3 regions of the Streptomyces sp. NPDC057963 genome follow, and region 1 is predicted to be linked to each of the others. Evidence: riboswitches for the same ligand, from Rfam matches in the RefSeq annotation. Region 1 holds a riboswitch; each other region holds the start of a gene.
The links. A riboswitch is a leader RNA that binds a small molecule or an ion and turns the genes downstream of it on or off. The one in region 1 is predicted to bind cyclic di-AMP.

Region 1 (7,594 bases):
GCTTCGGCTCCAACGCCCAGGCGATGGCTGCCGGGCTCGCGGTCCTCGCGGTGATGGAGGACGAGGAGATCGTCGCGGGCGCGCGCCGCACCGGTGACCTGCTGCGCGAGCGGCTGACCGCGCTGGTCGGCCGCTATGAGCTGCTGCACGAGGTGCGCGGGCGCGGGCTGATGATCGGCATCGAGTTCGGCCGGCCGTCGTCACTGAAGCTGCGCAGCCGCTGGACCGTGCTGCAGGCGGCCCGCAAGGGCCTCTTCGCGCAGATGGTGGTGGTGCCCCTGCTCCAGAAGCACCGCATCCTCACCCAGGTCTCGGGAGATCACCTCGAAGTGATCAAACTGATTCCGCCACTGGTGATCGGGGAGCCCGAGGTCGACCGGTTCGTCACGGCGTTCACCGCGGTCATGGACGACGCGCACAGCGGCGGCGGGCTGATGTGGGACTTCGGCAGGACCCTGGTGAAGCAGGCCGTCGCCAACCGCTGACCCCGCGGGCCCTTCCGGCTTCACGCTGTTTGCCTCGGAGGCAAGAAATTTGCCTCCGAGGAAAAATCCTGGCCCAATGGGTACATGAACACTCCAGACGGAGGGGTGGCCGACGAGCTGCCCGAGGTCGCGCCACGACTGCGTGACCTGCGCCGCGGCCGTGGTCTCACCCTGGAGACCGCCGCCCAGCGGGCGGGGCTGTCGCCCGCCCATCTTTCCCGGCTCGAAACGGGCCGTCGGCAGCCTTCGCTGCCGATGCTCCTCGGTCTTGCCAGGATCTACGGTACGACGGTCTCCGAACTGCTCGGCGAGACGCCCCCCGAACGGGAGGCGATCATCCGCGGCGGGAAGTTCGAGGGGGCCGAGGCCGACGGCTGGATGTACCAGCAGGCCGGCGGCTCGGGCCGGGCGATGCAGGCGCTGCGCGTCCGGGTTCCGTACGGGGCGGAGGGTGATCTCGTCCGCGTCCACCCCGGCGAGGAGTGGCTGTACGTGCTCATCGGGCACCTCCGGGTCACGCTCGGCGAGACCGTGCACGATCTCGCCCCCGGTGACAGCGCGCACTTCGACTCGCTCACCCCGCACCGCATCACGGCCGTCGACCGCGACGGTGCCGAGCTGCTCTTCGTCCATACCCTGCTGCAGAGCCCCGCCGCCGAGCTGTGTCTCGGCAGCGGCATCCACCGTCGCTGACCGGCCCGTCCGGTCGTCAGAGAGGACCGTCATGTCCGATTCAGAGAACTTCGACCCGCTCGGGTCCAACAAGAACTACGAGGCCCAGGAGCGGAAGTTCCCGCGCGGCGTGGTGATCCGGCTGTTCGCCTACCTCATCGCCGGACACATCTTCGCGGCCTTCCTCTACCTGCTCTTCGCGGTGGCCGGCAAGGGCTGACCACCGCCGCCCGGCGGTTCGCGCTACGCCTCGTCCAGAAGCCGGCCGCGCAGCCGCTCCCGGGTCTCGGGGGCAAGCTTCAGCCCCTCGGAGAAATAGCGGTCCGTGCTGCCCCAGGTCTCCTCGATGGTGGCGAAGGCCGCGGCCAGATAGTCCGCATGGGCACCGAAGAGCGGATTGAGCAGCTCCATCACCTCGGCCGACATGCCCTCCGCCGAGGTGTCGCTGCGCCGGACCTTGTAGCGGCGGTGGGCGTCGTTGGACTTCAGGTAGTCGGCCTCGATGGCATCGCGCTCGACGCCGACCGCGAGCAGTGACACGGCGATCGACAGACCGGCCCGGTCCTTGCCCGCCGCACAGTGCATCAACGCGGGAACGCCGTCCTCGGCCAGGGCGTGCAGGACCCGGCTGTGCTCGGCTGTGCGGTCCCGGATGATCGAACGGTACGAGGTGATCATGCGGTTCGCCCCCTTGCCGTCCGCGAGGACCGAGCGCAGCTGATCGAGGTCGCCGTCGCGGACCATCCGCCAGAATTCCGCGCCGTCGGCCGGGTCGGAGAGCGGAATGCTGACATTCCGTACGCCGGGCAGCTCCACGTCCAGGCCGTCGAGCCGGTGGTCGGCCGCATTGCGGAAGTCGAAGACCGTGCGCAGACCGAGGCCGCCGAGAAAGAGCGTGTCCTCGGCGGTGGCGTGCGCGAGGTGACCACTGCGGAAGAGCCGCCCGTACCGCACCCGCCGGCCGTCGACGGTGGGCAGTCCGCCCACGTCGCGGAAGTTGCGGACGCCCGCCAGCTCGGGTTCCGTCGACGGGATCCGGGGCAACTGCTGCGTCACAGTGTCCTGCCTTTCTTGATGTCTCCTGGAGTGTCTGGCGCCGACGCGAGCCGTCGGCAAGGCCACTTCCGCGACGATACGACATTGATTCCTCAGGCAATCATCTCGGCCCATGGTTGTCGATACCCCGGCGAACCCCCGTGCCCCCGCGGTGAATCGGTCCGCCGAATTCCTCGCCGGACCGTTGCCCACTCACCCGGCGATGGTTGATGATGTGCGGAACTGTTGGAATGTGGGGGCAAGATGATCGAGACTGGCGACAAGGGCCGGACCTGGCTGCTCACCGGGGCGAGCAGCAGCTACGCACTGCGACTCACCGAGCGGGACGAACTGGTCCATCTGCACTGGGGGCCGCGGATCTCCCTGGCCGCTGCCGAGGCGCTGGCCGCGGCGCCGGAGCAGCCCGCCAGGGGCTTCGAGTCCCCGCTCGACGGCCACGAGGAGTACCCCGTGGAGGGCGGCCCCCGGTTCGTCCGCCCGGCTCTCTCGGTGCGTACCCCGGAGGTCCGCGGTACCGAGTGGGCCTTCTCCGGCGCCGCGGTGGACGGGGACGAACTCCGTATCGGCTTCACCGACTCCGTGCACCGGCTCGCGCTCACCCTGCACTACCGGATGCGGGACGACTCCGATGTCGTCGAGCGCTGGGCCACCGTCGCCCACGCCGGGGCGGACGGTCCGCCGCTGGAGCTGCTGCGCGCCGACGCGGCCGCCTGGGCGCTGCCGGCCCGCGACGCCTGGCGGCTGAGCCGGCTGCACGGCCGCTGGGCGGCGGAGTCGCGGCTCGCCCGGGCGGAGCTGATGTACGGCGAGAGCGTCATCTCCAGCAGGCGCGGCCACACCGGGCACCAGTACCTGCCGTGGGTCGCACTCGACGCCGACGGAGCGGCGACCGAGGAGAGCGGCGAGGTGTACGGCTGCGCGCTCGGCTGGTCCGGGTCGTGGCGGATCTCCGTGCAGCGGCTTCCCGACGGACTCGTGCAGATCACCGGCGGCGCAGGCCACGACGAATCGGGGCTGCTGCTGCTCATGCCGGGAGAGTCATACACCACGCCGGTCTTCGCCGGTCTGTGGAGCGGGGAGGGATTCGGCGGGGCGAGCCGTGCCTGGCACGCGTGGCAGCTGGCCCATGTGATCCCGGACGCCTCGAGTCCCCGGCCGGTGCTCTACAACTCCTGGGAGGCGACGGGCTTCGACATCGCGCAGGACCAGCAGCGTGCCCTCGCCGAGCGTGCCGCCGCGATGGGCGTGGAACTGTTCGTCGTGGACGACGCGTGGTTCGGGCAGCGCACCAGCGACCGGGCGGGGCTCGGTGACTGGACACCGAATCCGGACCGCTTTCCCGCCGGGCTCAAGCCGCTCGCCGACGAAGTCCACGGTCTCGGCATGCAGTTCGGTATCTGGGTCGAGCCGGAAATGGTCAATGCCGACAGCGATCTCCATCGCGCGCACCCCGACTGGGTGCAGCACTTTCCCGGGCGGAAGCGGACCGAGTTCCGTAATCAACTGGTGCTCAATCTGGCCCGCGCCGATGTGCAGGAATATCTCTGGGAACAACTGGACGCACTGCTCTCCAGCGCGCCCATCGACTACGTGAAATGGGACTTCAACCGCTCCTTCACCGACGCCGGCTGGCCGGGCGAGGAATATCCGCAGAAGCTCTGGATCGAGCATGTCGACGCCCTGTACGCGTTGATCGACCGTCTCCGGGCCGCGCACCCCTCGGTCGCCTTCGAGTCCTGCTCCGGCGGTGGCGGCCGGGTCGACCTGGGGATTCTGTCCCGTACGGACCAGGTGTGGACCTCGGACAACACCGACCCGCTCGACCGCCTCGCCATCCAGGAGGGCTTCGGCCAGATCCATCCGGCTCGGGTGATGGCCGCGTGGGTCACCGACAGCCCGAATACCCAGCTCAACGGCAGGGTCAGTTCACTGCGCTTCCGCTTCGTGAGCGCGATGGCGGGCGTGCTCGGGGTCGGTGGGGACCTCGCCGAGTGGAGCGAGGAGGAGCTGGCCGAGGCGCGGGCCTGGGTGGAGCTCTACAAGGAGATCCGGCCGGTGGTGCAGCACGGCGCGCTGTACCGGCTGCGCGCCCCGCGCGGTGGTCTCAGTGCGGTCCAGTACGTCCAGGGGGACGAGATCGTGGTCCTGACGTGGCTGGAGGCGCAAAGGTACGGGGAGCTGCCTCCGGCCCTGCGACTGTGCGGACTCGACCCCGCGGCGACGTACACCTGCCGTGACACGGGGGCGGTGCACCACGGCTCGGCACTGCTCCATCAGGGGCTGCACACCGGGCTCCGGGGGGATCTCGACGCAGGGGTGCTGAGGCTCCGACGCGCACGATGAGCACGAAATGTCCGTAATAGGTGCATTTGGTCAAACTTGCCCTGTCCGTACGGGAGATGATCGCGCTCTCGTGAGCGGAATCATATCCGTGACGGTGTGTACCGACGGGGCGGTCGGCCATTCCCTGCGCGGCACGGAAAGGCAAGATCCTTAATCCACGGAGTGTGACCGGAATTCCGCGCCGATTTCCTGGCGCGGATTCCGGCGTGGAACCAGTGGCTTGTTCTCGCCGTCCCGACTCGCTTACGGTCACCGTCAATCCGGATGGACCGCCTAATCCTGCCGCCGTCCGGAATTCACATCCACTCATCGTGTGGCAGGAGCGGGGGAACCAGGTAGGCCGCCGTCCGGAGAAATCCGGCCGGCTCGGGGTGAAGCCGCGCTCGCCGCGGCCGGGCATCTCCAGCCCGAACCCGACAGCTCACCTCGCAGGCGCCGGAGAGGAAGCACGTCATGCCCATATCGGGTAAGCACCGTCATACGAAGGCCGGCACCATCGCCCGTGGCATCGCCGCCGCAGGCGCCGGTGGAGCCGTCATCGCACTGCCGTTGTTCGGCGCCACGGGTGCCAACGCCGCGGAGCAGGCCGCCCCGGCCGCCGCCCCGCAGTCGGCCTCCGCCGTCGCGCACGCCGCCCCGGCCAAGCCGATCGCGCAGAAGCAGGCCGCCACCACGACGTACTCCGTCGTCTCCGGCGACTGGCTGTCGAAGATCGCCGCCGACCACAAGATCGAGGGCGGCTGGCAGAAGCTGTACCAGGACAACCGCGCGGTCGTCGGCGACGACCCCGGCCTGATCTTCCCGGGCATGAAGCTGACGCTCGGCGGCAAGGCGGCGGACCACTCCGCGCCCACCGGCGCGGGCGCGGCCCTCCCGTCGAAGGCCCCCTCGGCTCCCTCGTCGGCGGCGGAGAAGTCCGCCCCGGCAAAGACTGCCCCGGCAAAGACTGCCCCGGCGAAGTCCGCCCCGGCCAAGGCCTCGGCGGTCACGGAGTCCAAGACCTCCGCCACGGCCGGTCGGAGCACCGGCTCCGGCTACGCGCACCCGGTCCCCGGCAACCACACCACCGGTTACCGCGCCTCCGGCTCCAACTGGTCCAGCGGCAGCCACACCGGGATCGACTTCCCCGTCTTCACCGGCACCAGCGTGAAGGCCATCACCTCCGGCACCGTCGTCACCGCCGGCTGGGGTGGCGCCTACGGCAACCAGGTCGTCATCAAGCACGCCGACGGCCACTACTCGCAGTACGGCCACCTGTCCTCGCTCTCCGTCTCGGCGGGCCAGTCCGTGAGCACCGGTCAGCAGATCGGCCTCTCCGGCTCGACCGGCAACGCCACCGGACCGCACCTGCACTTCGAGGTCCGCACCGGTCCGGGGTACGGCTCGGACATCAACCCGATCGCCTTCCTGGCTTCGCACGGCGTCTACGTCTGAGCCGGACGGACGGGCAGCTGAGCAGCACGGCATGACCTGAGCAACACGGAAGGGGCGGTGCGCGGCGGCGCACCGCCCCTTCTGCTTATTCCCCCTTTACCAAGATCTGACCGGGTGGTCTATCTCACCAACCGTCAACCCCTTATTACGGTCGCGTAGGTCACATTCGGCAGTGCAGGATGGGCGTTTGTGGCAGACGATTCGAGAAAAAATCAACGTGGCGTCATCAACCGACATGGTGTCATCGGGTCGTACGCAGCGATTGGCGACAGTTTCACCGAAGGGGTGGGCGACCCCGGTCCGGACGGGGCCTTCGTCGGCTGGGCGGACCGATTCGCGGTACTTCTCGCGGACCAGCTCCCTGACCCCGATGCGGAATCGAGCACCGAGGCTTCCGCACACGGGAATTTCAGATATGCCAATCTCGCCGTACGCGGACGCCTCCTCGACCAGATCGTCGAGGAGCAGGTGCCGCGCGCCAAGGAGCTCGCACCCGACCTGGTGAGCTTCTGCGCGGGCGGCAACGACATCATCAGGCCCGGCACCGACCCCGACGACGTGGCCGAGCGCTTCGAGCGCGCGGTCGCCGAGCTGACCGAATCGGTCGGCACCGTGATGGTCACCACCGGCTTCGACACCCGTGGCATCCCCGTGCTGCGCCATCTGCGCGGCAAGATCGCCACCTACACCGCCCATGTGCGGGCCATCGCCGACCGCTACGACTGCCCGGTCCTCGACCTGTGGTCGCTGCGATCCGTCCAGGACAGGCGTGCCTGGGACGACGACCGGCTCCATCTGTCGCCCGAGGGACACACCAGGGTCGCGCTGCGCGCCGCCCAGGTCCTCGGCCTCGACGTGCCGGCCGACCCCGACCAGGAATGGCCCCCGCAGGCACAGCGCGGCACGCTCGAAGTACGGCGTGACGACATCCACTGGGCGCGCGAGTACCTGGTGCCGTGGATCGGCCGACGGCTGCGCGGCGAGTCCTCCGGCGACCATGTCGAGGCCAAGCGGCCCGACCTGCTGCCTCTCTAGACGGGGCCGCGGCCGTGGTGTCCTCGCTCGCCGGACGGGCCTGAGCCCCGGGCCCGTCCGGCGGCTCCGGCCCGTCCGGCGAGGGAAGACAGCGGTGGCGCCGGTATCCGCTCCAGCACCCCGCCCGCGAAGACGTCGTACAGCGGCAGCGTCTCCAGATGCACATAGCCGATGTGGCAGTCGCAGACGGCCAGCGGACAGGCGCGTGGGCCGAGCGAGCGCCGGTAGCTGCCGTCGTAGAGATTGCCGAGTTCCGCCGGGACGAAATGACAGCGCCGCACCGTGCCGTCGCCGTCCACCGACACGACCGACTCGCCCGTCCGGCAAGGCAGCCCCGCCGACCGGTGCGGATGCCGGCTGTACGGGAAGAGCGGGTCGATCGCCGTCCAGCGGTCCGCCTCCTCGTCCGTATAGGTGTGCCCCTCCGCGGCGTTCACCCAGAGGTAGACCTCGTCGGGCAGCGCGGCACGCAGCCGCCGAGCCTCGTCGAGATGGTCGTCGAGCCCGACGACACCCACGCTGTGGCGAATGCCCAGCGCGGCCAGCTCCCCGCACCTGCCGACGAACCG
Region 2 (7,594 bases), on a different contig from region 1:
CGAGAACGGCAGCAACTGAAGCTGCACGTGGGGCAGTTGAGCCACCCGAGTCAGATGGCGCAGCTGGTTGTGCATCACCCGGCACCCGCCGACCTGACGTCGCAGCACCGCTTCGTCGAGCACCGCGCTCAGCCGCAGCGGCGGATCGGTCCGCAGCACCCCCTGCCGGGCGAGCCGTACCTCCACCAGGGAGTCCAGCTGACGGGCGGGCAGCCCGTCGAGTGACGCCCGGGTCACCGCACGGGCGTAGTCCGCCGTCTGCAGGAGCCCGGGGACCACCGAGGTCTCCAGGGTCCGCGCGGTACGGGCCTGGGACTCCAGGCTGATGAAGTCGCGGTACTGGGGCGGAATCAGACCGCGATAGGCATGCCACCATCCGGTGCCGCCACCACCCGCCGAACCCGCCAGCGCCTCCAGGAGCGTGCGCAGTTGCGGATCGTCCACGCCGTATACGTCCAGCAGCCGTGCCACATCGGCCGGCCGCACTCCACTGACACCCGTCTCGATCCGGCTGACCTTCGACTGGTGCCAGCCGAGTATCCGCGCGGCGTCCCGACTGGTCAGTCCCGACGCATGGCGCAGACTCCGGAGCTCCTCCCCGAGCTTGCGGCGCCGTACCGCAGGGCCATGGTGCATCTGCGGCCTCCCTCCCTCTTCTGCCGAGCGGACAGTGTGGCGTCCGCATGCGGCCTTGTGCGGCAGGTTCACCGCATTGAGCGACAGATATATGCATATCTTGGTGGATCGCCGTCACAGGGGGCAGCATCAGTGGCAATCTGGCGCGAAGCGCAACCCGGACCGAACGTGGGTCGGTCCGGGTGGGAAAGGGGCGGCTCGCCATGGCAGACCACCAAGAAGCAAGCGTCACCCTGCCGAGCGAGCCGGTCTCGGTCGCGGCGGCCCGCAGATATGTGGACCGGGTGCTCACCGAATGGGGCCTGGCCGCCGGTACCGAGTTCGCCGACAGCATCCGGCTCATCGTCTCGGAGCTCGTGACCAACGCCGTCCAGCACACCTTCGGGCAGTCGCCCACCTTCACCGTGGACCTGAAACTGGAGCGGGAGGAGGAGTTGCGGATCGGGGTGACGGACAGTCACCCGCGCCGGCCGCGGCGACTGCCTGCCGCCGTTCAGCAGGACAACGGGCGAGGTTTGGTGATCGTCCGCTGTCTGGCCAAGGAACGCGGCGGCCGACTCGCCGTCACCCCCACCGCCGACGGCGGCAAGACGGTCTGGATCGAGCTCCCGTGGAACCTCCCCGTACAGAACTGACCGGCTTTTGTCCGCGGTGTTCTCCGCGGTCGGCCGACGGCTGCGGCAGGTTCGCCGAGCGCACTCCCCGGGCAGCGCGCTAGATTTGCGGATCGATCCCTGCCCGACGGCTGTTGGAGTTCCGCAGTGACCGAAGTTGTGCTGTTTCACCATGCTCAGGGCCTTACCCCGGGCGTGACGGCCTTTGCCGACGCATTGCGCACCGAAGGCCATACCGTGCATACGCCCGACCTGTACGAAGGCCGCACCTTCGACACCCTGGACGCGGGACTGGCGCATCTGGAACAGATCGGCGTCGACGAAATACTCGCTCGCGGCGTGCTGGCGGTGGCCGACTCACCGGCCGAGCTGGTCTACATCGGGTTCTCCCTCGGCGTGCTGCCGGCGCAGAAGCTGGCCCAGACGCGGCCCGGCGCCCGCGGTGCCGTATTCGCCCACTCGTGCGTGCCGAGTTCCTGCTTCGGAACGTGGCCGTCGCAGGTCCCGGTCCGCATCCACGCCATGGAGGAGGACCGTCTCTTCACCACCGAGGGCGACGCGGACGCCGCCCGCGCACTCGTCGACGAGGCTCCCGATGCCGCATTGTTCCTCTACCCCGGTGACCGGCACCTGTTCGTGGACAGCTCGCTGTCGGCCCACGACGCCGAGGCTGCCGCGCTGATGCTCGACCGCACACTGACGTTCCTCCGCTCGCGGTGAACCGGGTCCGGTGCCCGCGACCGGCCGGTCTCGGGGCCGACGCCGATCGGGCCCCGGGCGGCGATCCGCCCCCGCGAGGATCCCGCCCACCACCGCGCGGCGACGGCCGAACGGCCCGAGCGGAGTCGGGCCCGCGGGCGACGGCCCGGCGGGGCGCCGGCCGCCGGACGGGGCGGTGGGATGCCGCACGTCCCCGACCGCGTGATCATCCGCCCTCGCCGCCCGGTCGCCGGGCCGACGCCGCCCGTCCGAACCCACTGCGCAACAGCGCCTGAAGCGTCGCCGCGGCGGCGCTCGCCCGGTCACCGCGGTGCACCACCGAGATCGTCCGCCGGAACGAGGCGGGTTCGAGCCGTCGTACGGACAGTGGCGTCGGCGACATTGCGGCGACCATCTCCGGGACGACCGCCATCCCGATGCCCGCGCTGACCAGCGCGCAGACCAGCGCGTAGCCGGGCGACTCGCAGACCACGGCGGGTGTCGCCCCCGCCCGGGCCAGCGCCTGTTCCACCCCGCGACGCGGCGGATGTGTCGGCGCACTGCTGATCAGCGGCCGTCCCGCGAGCTCCGTCACCGGCAGCCGACCGGTGCCTTCGGCCAGCATCTGCCCCACCTCCGTGATCAGGACCAGTTCCTCGACCAGCAGCGGCTCGGCGAAGACGCCGGAGGGCCAGGCGGCCGGGGGTGCCGGCTCGTACACGTGGGTCAGCGCGAGGTCGACCTCGCCGGCGGCCACCGCGGCGACGCCGTCCGGTGGCTCGTACTCGGTGACCGCCAGTTCCACGTCCGGGTGGGCGCGGCGGAAGGCGCTCAGGACCGGCGGCAGCAGATGGATGCCCGCGGTGGTGAAGGTACCGACCCGGAGGCGCCCGCCGGAGAGCCCGGACAGCCGGGCCAGCTCGTGACGGGCCCGGTCCATCTCGTCGAGGATCCGCCGGGCGCGCCCGGCCAGCAGCTCTCCCGCCGCGGTGAGGCGCGCCCCCCGGTGGTGGCGCACCAGCAGCGCGGCGCCCGCCTCCCGCTCCAGCTTGGCGAGCTGCTGGGAGAGGGCGGGCGCGGTGTAGCCGAGGCGGGCGGCGGCCCGGGTGATCGATCCGGCCTCGGCGACCGCCACCAGCGCCGCGAGCCTTGTCGGGTCGTACATGAAGCGTTCCTTTTGGCAGACCCAGAAGATTGCAAGTACACGCTAAAGGCTCCGTTGGTCCAGGGTGGACCCATGGACGCACAACTGATCGCCTTCACCGGGGTCGCCGCGGGCATGGTCGCGCTGCCGGGCGCGGACTTCACCGTCGTCGTACGCAACGCGCTCGCCTCCCGGTCGGCGGGGGTGGCGACCGCGCTGGGCGTTGCCGGGGGACTCCTCGTGCACACCGCGCTTGCCGTCGCCGGGCTCGCCGCGGTGCTCGTGGCGGTGCCCGTCCTGTTCCGCACCGTCCAGCTGCTCGGCGGGGCCTATGTCCTCTACCTGGGCATCAGCGCCCTGTACGCGATACGGCGCCGCACCACCACGGACACGGAGGGGACCGCGGACGAACCGGCCGGCCGGGGATCCCTACGCGCGCTGCGTCAGGGGTTCCTCACCAATGCCCTCAATCCCAAGGCGCCGGTGCTCTTCCTGAGCCTGTTGCCCCAGTTCGTTCCCGACGGGCAGCCGCCGCTCCCGAGGACCTTGCTGCTCGCGGTGATCGTCGTGCTGCTCGCCCTGGTCTGGTTCCCCGCCGTGGCGCTTCTGGTGGACCGGATGGGCCGGTGGCTGCGCCGGCCGCGTGCCGCCCGCGCCATCGAGGGCGGCAGCGGCGCGGCGCTCACCGCGTTGGGGCTGGTGCTGGTGTCGGGTCCCCTGGTGCACTGAGGCCCCTCCGTGCCGAGGTTCCGCTGCGCCGAGAAGGGCGGACCGGCGCCGGAGGCCGGGCTCGTCCGGCGGACCCGCCCGTAGTAGACGCGCTTCGTCCAGATCTTCTCCAGCCGGACCACCGCGCCGGTCCTCGGCGAGTGCCAGATCTTGTTGTGACCGGCGTAGATCCCGACGTGGTAGACGCTGCGGCCGGAGTGGAAGAAGACCAGATCGCCGCGTTGCCTGTGCGAGGCCGAGATGTGGCGGGTCCTGTTGTACTGCTGCTGGGCCGTGCGGGGGAGCTTCTTGCCCGCCTTCTTGAACGCATAGGACGTCAGGCCCGAGCAGTCGAAGCGGTTGGGGCCGGTGGCCCCCCAGCCGTACGGCGAACCCTTTTTGGAAGCGGCGACCTTGAGCGCCTTCACCGAGAGAGTCGCTGCCTGGGCTTCCGGAGCGGCGCCGGGGGCGAGCATGGTGCCGCCGACGGCGGCCAGAGTCAGAACCGAGGCCGTGCCGGCCCGGGCGAGCAGAGACGGGACATGAACCTGCGCAGTCATGCGCAACCCTTCGTCAGCCGCCTGTGAAGGATGACCTGTCGGGTTCGGGCTGGCGAAGTTGCCCGGCCGCGCTCGGCGGCTTCACCCCGAGGGCCGACCGTTGATCCGGTCGACCCGTTGTGCTCGGGTCCTCCACTCCTGCCGATCCACTTCTGTCGACCAGTCATCCGGGCGGCGGCAGGACTCGGCGTCCGCCCGGACCGCCCCGCCGCGGTGGCGGGGGCTTGTCGTCCCAGGGATCTTGACTCACCGACTGCCGGATTTCCGAGGGGAAACAGCGATTTGTGAGGCTCCTCACGACTGATCCGTTCGGGTGGAGCCGACGCTTTCGGGGAGCCCTGGCGGTCACTCGGACCGGTCCCGCACCAGGGCGGAATCAAGGATTCCGTCCACTGCTCATCCGAAAAACGCAAGTTGAGATATCGCTCGTGAGGGGGACTCTCTACGCCGAAAGAGCGAGGAATTCCGACGTGGCCACCGGGCGTGTCGCGAAGGGGAGTTGGCTGACCCCTCGGGCGGGGTGGGGGGAGTTGGGCGGGCGGTGCCGGGGCCCGGTGAAGAACCGGCTGATCAACTTGCCGGTGCGGGGGGTACGGTGACGCGTCCGGCCCGCCGTTCCCCGTCCAGTACCCGCAGCGCCCGCGCCAGGGTGGCGGCGTGGATCCGCGCCTCGCCGCGCTCGTGCATCAACACGAGGGCGTCCCGCAGTGCGCCGGCCCGTGAGGCCAGTGCCTGTGCGGCCCGCAGGGCGCTGTAGGTGTCGCTGCCGTGGGCCGGGTTGATGCGGCCCAGTTGGTCGAGGACTTCGAGATAGCGGTCGATGAACTCCCCCTCGGCGCGTGTCAGTGCGGGGAGCGGCGGCAACTCTGGCGGCTGCATCGGGCGTTCACCGCGTGCCGTGCGGCGGGAGCGACGACTTCCGGTTCTCCGTGATGTGGTCCACCAGGCCGTAGGCCTTGGCGCCCGGGGCATCGAGGATGAGATCGCGCTCGATGTCGGTGGCGATTTGCTCGGCGTCGCGGCCGGTATGACGGGTCAGCAGTGTGATGAGCATCTCGCGGACCCGTTCCCATTCCCGGGCCTCGATCGCCAGATCGGACGGCTGGCCCTGCACCGGCTCGGTGAGTGCGGGCTGCTGCACGATGACCCGGGCGCTGGGCAGTGCGTGCCGCCTGCCGGGAGCGCCCGCCGCGAGCAGCACCGACGCGCAGGAACCCGCCTGGCCGAGGCAGTAGGTCTCCACCTCGCAGGTGAGGTACTCCATCGTGTCGTAGATCGCGGACATGGCCCCGAACGAGCCGCCGGGGGAGTTGATGTAGAGGGCGATGGGCCGGTCCGGGGCGGCGTGTTCCAGATACATGAACTGGGCGATCAGATCGTTGGCCGCGGTGTCGTCGACCGGCGTACCGAGGAAGACGATCCGTTCGGCGAGCAGCTTGGAGTACGGGTCGAGGGTGCGGGTCCCGTTGCTCGTGCGCTCGGTGAACTCGGGCAGCACGTAGCGGGCGGCGGGGTGGAACAGCATGGACGGTGCCTTTCCTCCGGGATCTGTACGGCTTTTGCGCAAGCGGGGTCTGCGCAAGCCTCTGTAAAAAATGTACAGGACGTACAGAAGGTTATGATGGAGCATGATCCTGGTGATCCACTAAAAGTCCCAGGTCAGAGGCCGTTTTGGCTGTTCGCCGAGGGCGGAAATCTCGTAATCTCTCTAGACGTCTTGATCATCAGGCTGCTTCGCCCTCACTGAAACCGAGTAGAGAGGTGAGGTGGTCCGAGGCGACGCGGAGGTCCTCGGGGCTCGGGTGGACGTACACCCGCTTACGACTCGGTACGCGATTGAAGTCTGGGCGCGCCGGCCTGGCGGGTCGGCCGGTGGATGATCAGCAGGCGGCCTTCCGGGCGAGCACGGGTTCGGTGCTCGTGTGCCGCCGGGTGGGCCTGCGGGCCGCGCGGTCGGAGACCAGTCCGGCGATGGCGGCGTGGGACTCGCGTCGGCCGGGGTATCGCTGGAGCGGCCGCCCCTTCTTCTCCTCGCCGATGGTGTGCTCCACGCAGATCCGCGCGGAGGACCGCCGTCGGCGCGCTTCGCGCCAGGCGCAGTTCTCGCCCAGCGGCACTTTGTCCTTCGGCTTGCGTGGCGGTGCCTGGACCTGGTTGGGGAAGTCGTTGGCCAGGCCCCGGTATCCCTCGTCGACCTTCGCCTTGACCTGCGGATGCAGACACAGCTGTTCGACGATGCCTTCGATGCGCATCGTGGTCTGGTCGTGCAATCTGCCGGGCCGGTCGGCCCCGGACCACAGCTGCCGGGGTGCGCAGGGGGATGCCGGGCCGGTCGGGGACGGCGAAACCGCGGACAGCCGGCAGCGGGCGGATCTCGTGGATGGCACCGGCTCCCGAGTCGCAGCGTTCACCACGACGTTCGAAGCGGCGGAGGACTGGAGGTACAAGGCAGCGGCAACCAGCCCGCACAGCACCGGCTGGTACAGCCCCCGCTGGGCGGAACGATTCCGAACCCCAGGCACCGACGGACAAGTCGCTCGGGTACGGCTTGCGCTCGGTCACCCCGCCAGCACGGCCAAGCGCACCGACCAGCAGATTCGCTCCAGACTCACACGGGAGCAATGCTCAGAACCTGTGGATCGGCCGGGAGGACGCACCTTCCCTGGTGATTGACGACAGGTCACCGAGCAAGGCCGACGTCGCCGCGTCGGTCGGGAAGGAATGTCCGGGCTCACCGTGGTCAACGCCGACGGAACCACCAGTGGCAGGGCATCACTGCTGGGCGCGCACGCCGGGGCGCCTACGGTGCAGGCGCCCCGGCATCGGTCAGCGGCGGATCTGGTAGGCGCGGGTCACCGTCTGCTCGATGGTGTTGCCATCGGCATCGGTGGCCTGCACGCGCAGCGACACGAAGCCCGCGTTCACGGGGTTGCCGATCGTGCCGTTGAGGCCGCCGTCGAGGCGGACCTGCCGCCAGTTGGCGCCGTCGTCGTATGAGGCCCACAGCTTCGCCCCGGCGAGCTTCAGACCATTCAGGCCCTTGGGGTAGCGCACGCCCAGTCCGATGCGGGTGGTGGAATGCGGCCGGGCGCTGTTGGCCTGGTCGACGTCGAGTCGGTAGTCGACCGACAGGACGGGGAGCAGGGTCAGTCCTTCCTTCCGCTCGGAGTGGAATCGCCAGTCGGTGCGCACCTTGGTGGAGGTCGTCCAGCCGGGGGCGTCCCGCTGCACGT
Region 3 (7,594 bases), 540 kb from region 1:
AACACATGAATGCGTGTTCATGTGATCCTGTATGGTACGGGGGTCGAAGCACTCCGCCTTCTCGTGTGAAGGATCACCGCTCATGTCTTTCACCCTCACCCGCCCGGCCTCGCCCGCCGAACCGGTGCAGGACGCGGACGCAGCCGGACGGCGCACCCGGATCCTGGCTCTCCCGGAAGCCCGCTGGGCCGCGGCCGCCCTGGGGCTGTTCCTGTCGGCACTGCCCCCGCACCTGCTCGGCGCGCCGTGGTGGGCGTGGGGCCCGCTGTACACGCTGACGTACGTCGCGGGTGGCTGGGAGCCCGGGTGGGAGGGGCTGAAGGCCCTCAAGGACAAGACGCTGGACGTGGATCTGCTGATGGTGGTCGCCGCCCTCGGAGCGGCGGCGATCGGGCAGGTGCTGGACGGCGCCCTGCTGATCGTCATCTTCGCCACCTCGGGCGCCCTGGAGGCGTTCGCCACCGCACGGACCGCCGATTCGGTGCGCGGCCTGCTCGACCTCGCGCCCACCACGGCGACCCGCGTCGGCGAGGGCGGAGCCGAAGAGCCGGTGCCCACCGGGCAGTTGAGCGTCGGGGACGTGATCCTGGTGCGCCCCGGCGAGCGCGTCGGCGCCGACGGCCGGATCCTCGACGGGACCGGCGAGGTCGACCAGGCGACCATCACCGGCGAGCCGCTGCCCGTGACCAAGGAGCGGGGCGACGAAGTCTTCGCCGGGACGCTCAACGGCACCGGTGCACTGCGCGTCGTGGTGGAGCGTGACCCGTCCGATTCGGTGATCGCCCGGATCGTCGCCATGGTCGAGGAAGCCTCCGGGACTAAGGCACCCACCCAGTTGTTCATCGAGAAGGTCGAACAGCGGTACTCGATCGGCATGGTGGCGGCCACCCTCGCCCTGTTCACCGTGCCGCTCGTCCTCGGCGCGGACCTGCAGCCGACGCTGCTGCGGGCGATGACCTTCATGATCGTGGCATCGCCGTGCGCCGTGGTCCTGGCCACCATGCCGCCGCTGCTCTCCGCGATCGCCAATGCCGGACGGCACGGCGTGCTGATCAAGTCCGCCGTCGTGATGGAGCGCCTCGGACAGATCGACGCCGTGGCCCTTGACAAGACCGGCACCCTGACCGAAGGCACCCCACGCGTCACCGACATCCGCCCGCTGACGGCCTCCGGCCTGACACCGGACGCCCTGCTCACCTTCGCGGCGGCTGCCGAGCACCCCAGCGAGCACCCCCTCGCGCGGGCCGTCACCGATGCCGCCCGGACACGCGGTCTGACCCTGCCCGCCGCGAAGGACTTCACCTCCGCCCCCGGCACCGGCGTCACCGCGACGGTGGACGGCCGCACCGTCGCCGTCGGCAGCCCCGCCCGTCTGCTGAGCGGCCGCCGGGACGAAGCGGCAGCCGAACTCGCCGCAGAGCTGGAGGAGGACGGCCGTACCGCCGTGCTGGTCGTCCTCGACGGCACGCCCGCCGGCGCGCTGGGCATCGCCGACCGGCCGCGCGCCGACGCCCAGGACACCGTCACCCGCCTCACCCTTCTCACCGGCAGCACTCCGGTCCTCGTCACCGGCGACAACCCCCGTGCCGCCGCACGCCTGGGCGCCGAGGTCGGGATCGGCGACGTCCGGGCCGGTCTGATGCCGCAGGACAAGGTGCGTGCGGTCAAGGAGATGGAGAGCGCCGGGCAGAAGGTCCTCGTGGTCGGGGACGGCGTCAACGACGCCCCGGCACTGGCCGCCGCCCACACCGGCATCGCCATGGGCAGGGCCGGTTCCGACCTCGCGCTGGAGACCGCCGACGCCGTCGTCGTCCGCGACGAACTCGCCGCCGTCCCCACCGCCGTGGCGCTCTCACGCCGGTGCCGCCGCCTCGTGGTGCAGAACCTGGTGGTCGCGGCCGTCTTCATCACCGGGCTCGTCGTCTGGGACCTCGTCGGCACGCTGCCGCTGCCGCTCGGTGTCGCCGGACACGAGGGCTCCACCGTCGTCGTCGGACTCAACGGCCTGCGCCTGCTGCGCGACGCCGCATGGACCCGCGCCCGCAGCGGCCGGTGAGCCACCCCGGTCCCGGAGGTGTGGGCAGGCGGCCCTCCGGCCGGCGCCGACCGCGTGTGCGGCCCCCGGCCCTGGGTGTGGCGTGGGCCTCGGCACCGGCAGCGAGTTCCGCGGAGCCGGAGACGACCGATGCCGACGGCGGACCGGCGGCCCGACGCCCCTGCCGGAAGGGGCGTCCGCGCCGATGGCCGGCCGTCCGGCCTCATCGCTCTCTCCCACCAGGGCCCCCGCCCGAGCGGGTTCCACCGCGGTCCGTACCCGCGCAGAGTTCCGGGGCTCGGTGGCGGAGCGCGGTGTCGGGGCAGTGCGGCGTGCGAAGGGGCGGGGTGCGACAGGACGGGGAAACCCTGCGGGGGTATCGTCGGGCCCGTACCGCAGGACTCGTACGAGCGGGAATCCGAGGCAGCCGTGGATCGCAGGCGGACGCGCACACCGGGAACGTCCCGGCTGCTCGTGCTGTGTGCCGTCCTGTGCGGACTGTTCCTCATGCACGGGGCCCCGGCGAGCGCTGCCGAGGGTTGCCACGGCGCCATGGCGGCGACCTCGCATCCGCCCATGACCGCGGCGGCCACTGCCGGACAGACGGCGATGCCGGACGAGTACGGCACGGCCAGGGCGGACGCCGCCGCGCCCGGCAGGAACGGCGAGTCGTGCGTATCCACCCATGCCCGCGACCGGCTGCTGCCGCTGCTCATGGCACTGGGCCTCGTGATCCTGGCCGTGCGGGTCCTCGGCAGGCCACGCACGGCGGTGCGGGGGCCGGACCGGCGGGGGCCGCCGTCCGCCGGTAGACAGCTACTGCTCCAGGTGTGCGTAGCGCGGACGTGACAGGCGTCCGCCGGTTCCCGGCCCTCCGGCCGGACCGGCCGGAGGTTCCTGCCCGTTTCGCGCGCCGCCGATGCGGCGCGCTCACCTGGAAAGAACATGTGATGTCCGCTTCCCTGTCTTCTTCCTCCCTGCCTTCCGCCGCCCGCCGCCGAGGCCTCGCGGCCGGCGCTGCCGTCGCCGCACTCGCGCTCGCACTCGTGGCCTGCGGCTCCTCCAAAGGCTCCGGCTCCGACGGTTCGTCCGCGCCCGGAACGGACCACGGCTCCGGCAGCGCTTCCGCGTCGGCCGCCCCCGGCGGCGCGTTCAACGACGCGGACGTGAAGTTCGCGCAGCAGATGATCCCGCACCACCAGCAGGCCGTCGAAATGGCGAAGCTGGCCGAGGGCCGCGCCGCCGACCCCGAGGTCGAGGAACTGGCCGCCGCGATCGAGAAGGCGCAGGATCCCGAGATCAACACCATGAAGGGCTGGCTGACGTCCTGGGGGAAGCCGCTGCCCGAGTCCTCGTCCTCGATGGGTGACATGCCCGGCATGGACCACGGCTCGGACGGCGGTTCGGGGATGCCCGGGATGATGTCGGACAAGGACATGAGTGACCTCGAAGCGGCCGAGGGCAAGGACTTCGACAAGAAGTTCGCCCAGCTCATGATCGCCCACCACGAGGGCGCGGTCACCATGGCCGAGGCCGAGCGGAAGAACGGCGGCAACGCCGGCGCGAAGAAGCTCGCCGGCGCCGTCGTCACCGCCCAGACCGCCGAGATCGAGCAGATGAACAAGATCATCGCCAGGCTCTGATCCCGGGCAGGGTGCGGGCCTTCCTTTCGCCGGGGCCCGCATCCTGCCGCGCTCCCGCCGGTGCGGGCCCCGGCGGCTGCTCAGTCCGCTTCCGGTGTCGAGAGCAGTTCGCGCACCTCCTCCGCCGTGGTGTCCTGGAGTTCCTCCCCGACGAGCAGCCAGCGGGTGATGCCGACCGATTCCAGGAACGGCAGGTCGTGGCCCGCGATCAGCAGCGCACCCTCGTACGACTGGAGCGCACTGGTCAGCTGTCGCACGCCGGCGATGTCCAGGTTGTTGGTCGGCTCGTCCAGCATCAGCAACTGCGGGGCCGGTGCGGCGAGCATCGTCGCCGCGAGCGCGGCACGGAAGCGTTCTCCGCCCGAGAGGGTGCCCGCCGGCTGCTCCGCGCGTTTCCCCTGGAACAGGAAGCGTGCGAGCTGGGAGCGGATGTGGTTGTCGGTGGCCCCGGGGGCCATGCGGGCCACGTTCGCCGCGACGCTCAGCCCGTCGTCCAGCACATCCAGCCGCTGGGGAAGGAAGCGCAGCGGTACGAACGTCCTGGCCTCGCCGGACAGTGGAGCCAGCTCGCCGGTGAGGGTGCGCAGGAGCGTGGTCTTGCCGGCGCCGTTGCGGCCGACGAGTGCGATCCGTTCGGGCCCGTGCACATGGAGGCTGCCCTGGAGCAGTCGGCCGAACCGGGGGCGAAGTTCGTGCAGGCTCAGCACGGTGCGGCCGGTGGGAACGGCGGTGTGGGGGAGGCTCACGCGGATCTCGGCATCGTTGCGGACCGCGTCCGCGGCCTCCTCGCGGCGCTCGCGCGCCTCGCTCAACCGCTCCTCGTGGAGGCCGCGCAGCTTGCCCCCGGACTCCTGCGCGGACCGCTTGCGGCGGCCGGCGAGGATCTTCGGCAGGCCCCCGTCCACCTCCGCCTTCTTGCCTTGGCGCTGGCGGCGGGCCAGTTTCACATGGGTTTCCTCCAGTTCGCGTTTCTGGCGGCGTACGTCGGCCTCGGCGGCCCGCAACATCCGCCCGGCGGCCTCCTGTTCGGTGGTGAGGGCTTCCTGGTAGGCGGACCAGCCACCGCCGTACCAGCTCACGGATCCGGCGCGCAGTTCGGCGATGCGGTCCACGCGCTCCAGCAGTTCGATGTCGTGACTGACCACGACCAGCACTCCGGAGCGCCAGTTGTCGACGGCGTCGTAGAGCCTGCGACGCGCGAACACATCAAGGTTGTTGGTCGGTTCGTCGAGCAGGAGGACATCAGGATGCTCCAGCAGCAGTGCGGCCAGGCGCAGCAGGACGGTCTCCCCGCCGGACATCTGGCCGACGGTGCGGTCCAGTTCGAGGCCCCCGAGCCCCAGTGAGCCGAGTGTCGCGAGGGCTTGTTCCTCCACGTCCCAGTCGTCACCGATCGTCTCGAAGTGCTTCTCGTCCACATCCCCGGCCTCGATGGCGCGCAGTGCGTCGCGCCGCTCGGCGATGCCCAGGGCCTGGTCCACCCGCAGTGAGGTGTCGAGGGTGATGTTCTGAGGGAGGTGGGCGAGGCTGCCGCCGACGGTCACCGAGCCCTGGGAGGGGCGAAGCAGGCCGGCCAGCAGGCGCAGCAGTGTGGACTTGCCCGCGCCGTTGTCGCCCACGAGACCGGTGCGGCCACGGCCGATACCGAAGGAGAGTCCGTCGAAGACGGTCGTGCCGTCCGGCCACTGGAAGGACAGGGCGGAGCAGGTGAGGGAGGCGCTGGGGGCGGTGGGTGTCGCCATGGTGATCCTCGCAGTCGTGAGCACGGTGAATGGGGGCTTCGTATGCGAGCACCACGCAGCGACCGACAGGGGAAGGGTGCGGCGGTCCGAGAGATCGAGGGACGGCTCATGCACCGAGGTCGCATCCACGCGGGGTCACGGGCAGGGGTAAACACTGCTACTGCGTGACGGGCGTACGACCGGAGTCGTACGGCGCGATGATCGCGAACCTCAGATGCGCAACGTCCACCTCAATCGGAGACAACAGGACGGCCGAAACGATAGCGAGGCGGAGGGCGGAAGGCAAAGTCTTGTGCCGTGTGGGGGAGGGACACGGGTGGACCGCCGGCCGGTCCTTCCGGGTGCGATCGGCCCGGGGGCGGTGCGCCGGAGCGAGAGCGTGCGAGTCAACGGGTGAATGTTCCCATATGGGCGGTTTCGCCTAGTACACCCTCTTGGTCGATAAAGGGGAGTCTGTTGTGAATTGCAGCTTTTGGCCTATGCCTGAAATGCACCTTTTGCGAATTGTGTGGTGTGAGTCACGTTCAAGGTTCAGGGGGTCGTGGCGTGCGCCTCGGTTCCCTTCTGCGCAAGGAAAATCAGCAATGCGGTGTGAGGTGGATTACTGCCTTTCCGTGATTCGATCTTGCAAATGAATTGTGATCAAAAAATAGGGGCTTGTTCCATTCGGTGTTTCTCGCCTACGGTCACCGTCAATCCGGACGGAACGCCGAATCCTGCCGCCGTCCGAGAAACCGACCCGATCGCGTACGGCAGGAGCGGGGGACCCAGGTAGGCCGCCGAACCGGTATCCGGAACGGCTCGGGGTGAAGTCGCAGTTTCCTGCGGCCAGACATCTCCCGTCTGAACCCGACAGCTCACCTCGTAGGCGACGGAGAGGAATTCGCCATGCCCGCAACGGGTAAGTCCTATCGTCGCAAGCACACTTCGCTGACCCGCGGTTTCATCGCCGCGACCACGGGCGGGGCCGCTCTCGTGCTTCCGCTGATCTGCGCGGGCTTCGCCTCGGCCGCGCCGGCCCAGGCGGTCGCCGCCGAAAAGGCCGCGGCGCCGTCCGCCGCCGTCAAGGAAATATCCGCCCGGAAGGCCGCGCCCACCGTCTATTCCGTGACCGTGGGCGACACCCTTTCCAAGATCGCGCGGGGGCATTCCGTCAGCGGTGGCTGGCAGAAGCTGTACGAGGACAATCGAGGCGTGATCGGCGGCAACCCCGCCGTGATTCGTCCCGGCATGAAGCTGACCATCGGCGCCGAGGCGGAGTCTCGCGTTTCCACCGGCGTATCCGCCGTGAACGGCGTCGCGGTGCCGGCGACGGCCACCACTGCCGCACCGGCCGCCAAGCCCGCCACGTACACGAACAATCTGGACGGCTGGATCAAGAAGTCGCTGGCCGTCATGGCCGAGCGCGGCATCCCCGGCAGCTACAACGGCATCCACCGCAACGTCATGCGTGAATCCTCCGGCAACCCCCGGGCCGTCAACAACTGGGACTCGAACGCCGTCGCGGGAACCCCGTCCAAGGGTCTCCTCCAGATCATCGACCCGACGTTCCGCGCCTACCACGTGCCCGGTACGTCGCTGGACAGCTACGACCCGGTTGCCAACATCACCGCGGCCTGCAACTACGCGGCCGCCAAGTACGGCTCGATCGACAACGTGTTCGGGGCCTACTGACGCGCAACGGCGCCGACGGCGGTTCAGGACCGACGGGTGGCGAGAGGCCGGAACAGAGGCCGCTCGCGAAGGACCGCACCCGCCGGTCAGGGACCGCCTTCCGGCCGTAGTCCCGCATGCGTGGAAAGACGGAACTCCCGACCCGCGCCCATCCGTCGCCGGACTGCCGTCCCGAGACGGGCCGTTGGGCATGGGGCCCCGCCCCGCACGCATGCGCGGGCAGCGTACGGAGGTGGCGCTACACGGCCCGGCGGGGGCCGGGAACGGTCACATGGCCGGCGAGCCACGAGAGGAGGGGCTCCAGTTCCTCTGCCGCCGCGAGCACGGCACCGGCCAGCGCCGGCGTGTGCTGCGCGCAGTCCCCGCCGAGGGGGCGGGTGGCGGAGATCGAGCGGTACCGGAGGTAGTCGGCGCGGGGATGCCCGGCGTCATGGCCGCGTGGCACGCGCTTCATCAGGTCACCGGTGACCTCGTACCCCCGCGCTGCCAGCGCCTCGACG

Region 2: linked by a shared signal. The riboswitch ahead of ACFVT1_RS26415 (C40 family peptidase) and the one ahead of ACFVT1_RS10240 (peptidase) in region 1 are both predicted to bind cyclic di-AMP.
Region 3: linked by a shared signal. The riboswitch ahead of ACFVT1_RS07920 (transglycosylase SLT domain-containing protein) and the one ahead of ACFVT1_RS10240 (peptidase) in region 1 are both predicted to bind cyclic di-AMP.

Annotation. Positions count from the first base shown of each region.
Region 1 covers NZ_JBHVPX010000003.1:725,255-732,848, reverse strand. The annotation lists gene ACFVT1_RS10265 (aspartate aminotransferase family protein) at 1-485, shown strand, start outside; gene ACFVT1_RS10260 (helix-turn-helix domain-containing protein) at 570-1,178, shown strand; gene ACFVT1_RS10255 (DUF6126 family protein) at 1,210-1,377, shown strand; gene ACFVT1_RS10250 (tyrosine-protein phosphatase) at 1,401-2,213, opposite strand; gene ACFVT1_RS10245 (alpha-galactosidase) at 2,457-4,556, shown strand; cyclic di-AMP (ydaO/yuaA leader) riboswitch at 4,850-5,004, shown strand; partial or broken gene ACFVT1_RS10240 (peptidase) at 5,010-5,318, shown strand; partial or broken gene ACFVT1_RS10235 (hypothetical protein) at 5,489-5,545, opposite strand; gene ACFVT1_RS10230 (M23 family metallopeptidase) at 5,673-5,990, shown strand; gene ACFVT1_RS10225 (SGNH/GDSL hydrolase family protein) at 6,180-7,025, shown strand; gene ACFVT1_RS10220 (STM4011 family radical SAM protein) at 7,022-7,594, opposite strand, start outside.
Region 2 covers NZ_JBHVPX010000012.1:51,488-59,081, forward strand. The annotation lists gene ACFVT1_RS26390 (helix-turn-helix domain-containing protein) at 1-636, opposite strand, end outside; gene ACFVT1_RS26395 (ATP-binding protein) at 840-1,271, shown strand; gene ACFVT1_RS26400 (dienelactone hydrolase family protein) at 1,398-1,970, shown strand; gene ACFVT1_RS26405 (LysR family transcriptional regulator) at 2,176-3,114, opposite strand; gene ACFVT1_RS26410 (LysE family translocator) at 3,187-3,822, shown strand; partial or broken gene ACFVT1_RS26415 (C40 family peptidase) at 3,891-4,361, opposite strand; cyclic di-AMP (ydaO/yuaA leader) riboswitch at 4,365-4,551, opposite strand; gene ACFVT1_RS26420 (hypothetical protein) at 4,932-5,240, opposite strand; gene ACFVT1_RS26425 (ATP-dependent Clp protease proteolytic subunit) at 5,248-5,883, opposite strand; gene ACFVT1_RS26430 (hypothetical protein) at 6,242-6,613, opposite strand; gene ACFVT1_RS26435 (S8 family serine peptidase) at 7,188-7,594, opposite strand, start outside.
Region 3 covers NZ_JBHVPX010000003.1:186,323-193,916, reverse strand. The annotation lists gene ACFVT1_RS07945 (heavy metal translocating P-type ATPase) at 83-2,056, shown strand; gene ACFVT1_RS07940 (hypothetical protein) at 2,465-2,884, shown strand; gene ACFVT1_RS07935 (DUF305 domain-containing protein) at 2,986-3,678, shown strand; partial or broken gene ACFVT1_RS07930 (ATP-binding cassette domain-containing protein) at 3,944-4,685, opposite strand; partial or broken gene ACFVT1_RS07925 (ATP-binding cassette domain-containing protein) at 4,806-5,420, opposite strand; cyclic di-AMP (ydaO/yuaA leader) riboswitch at 6,118-6,304, shown strand; gene ACFVT1_RS07920 (transglycosylase SLT domain-containing protein) at 6,309-7,094, shown strand; gene ACFVT1_RS07915 (DUF2461 family protein) at 7,333-7,594, opposite strand, start outside.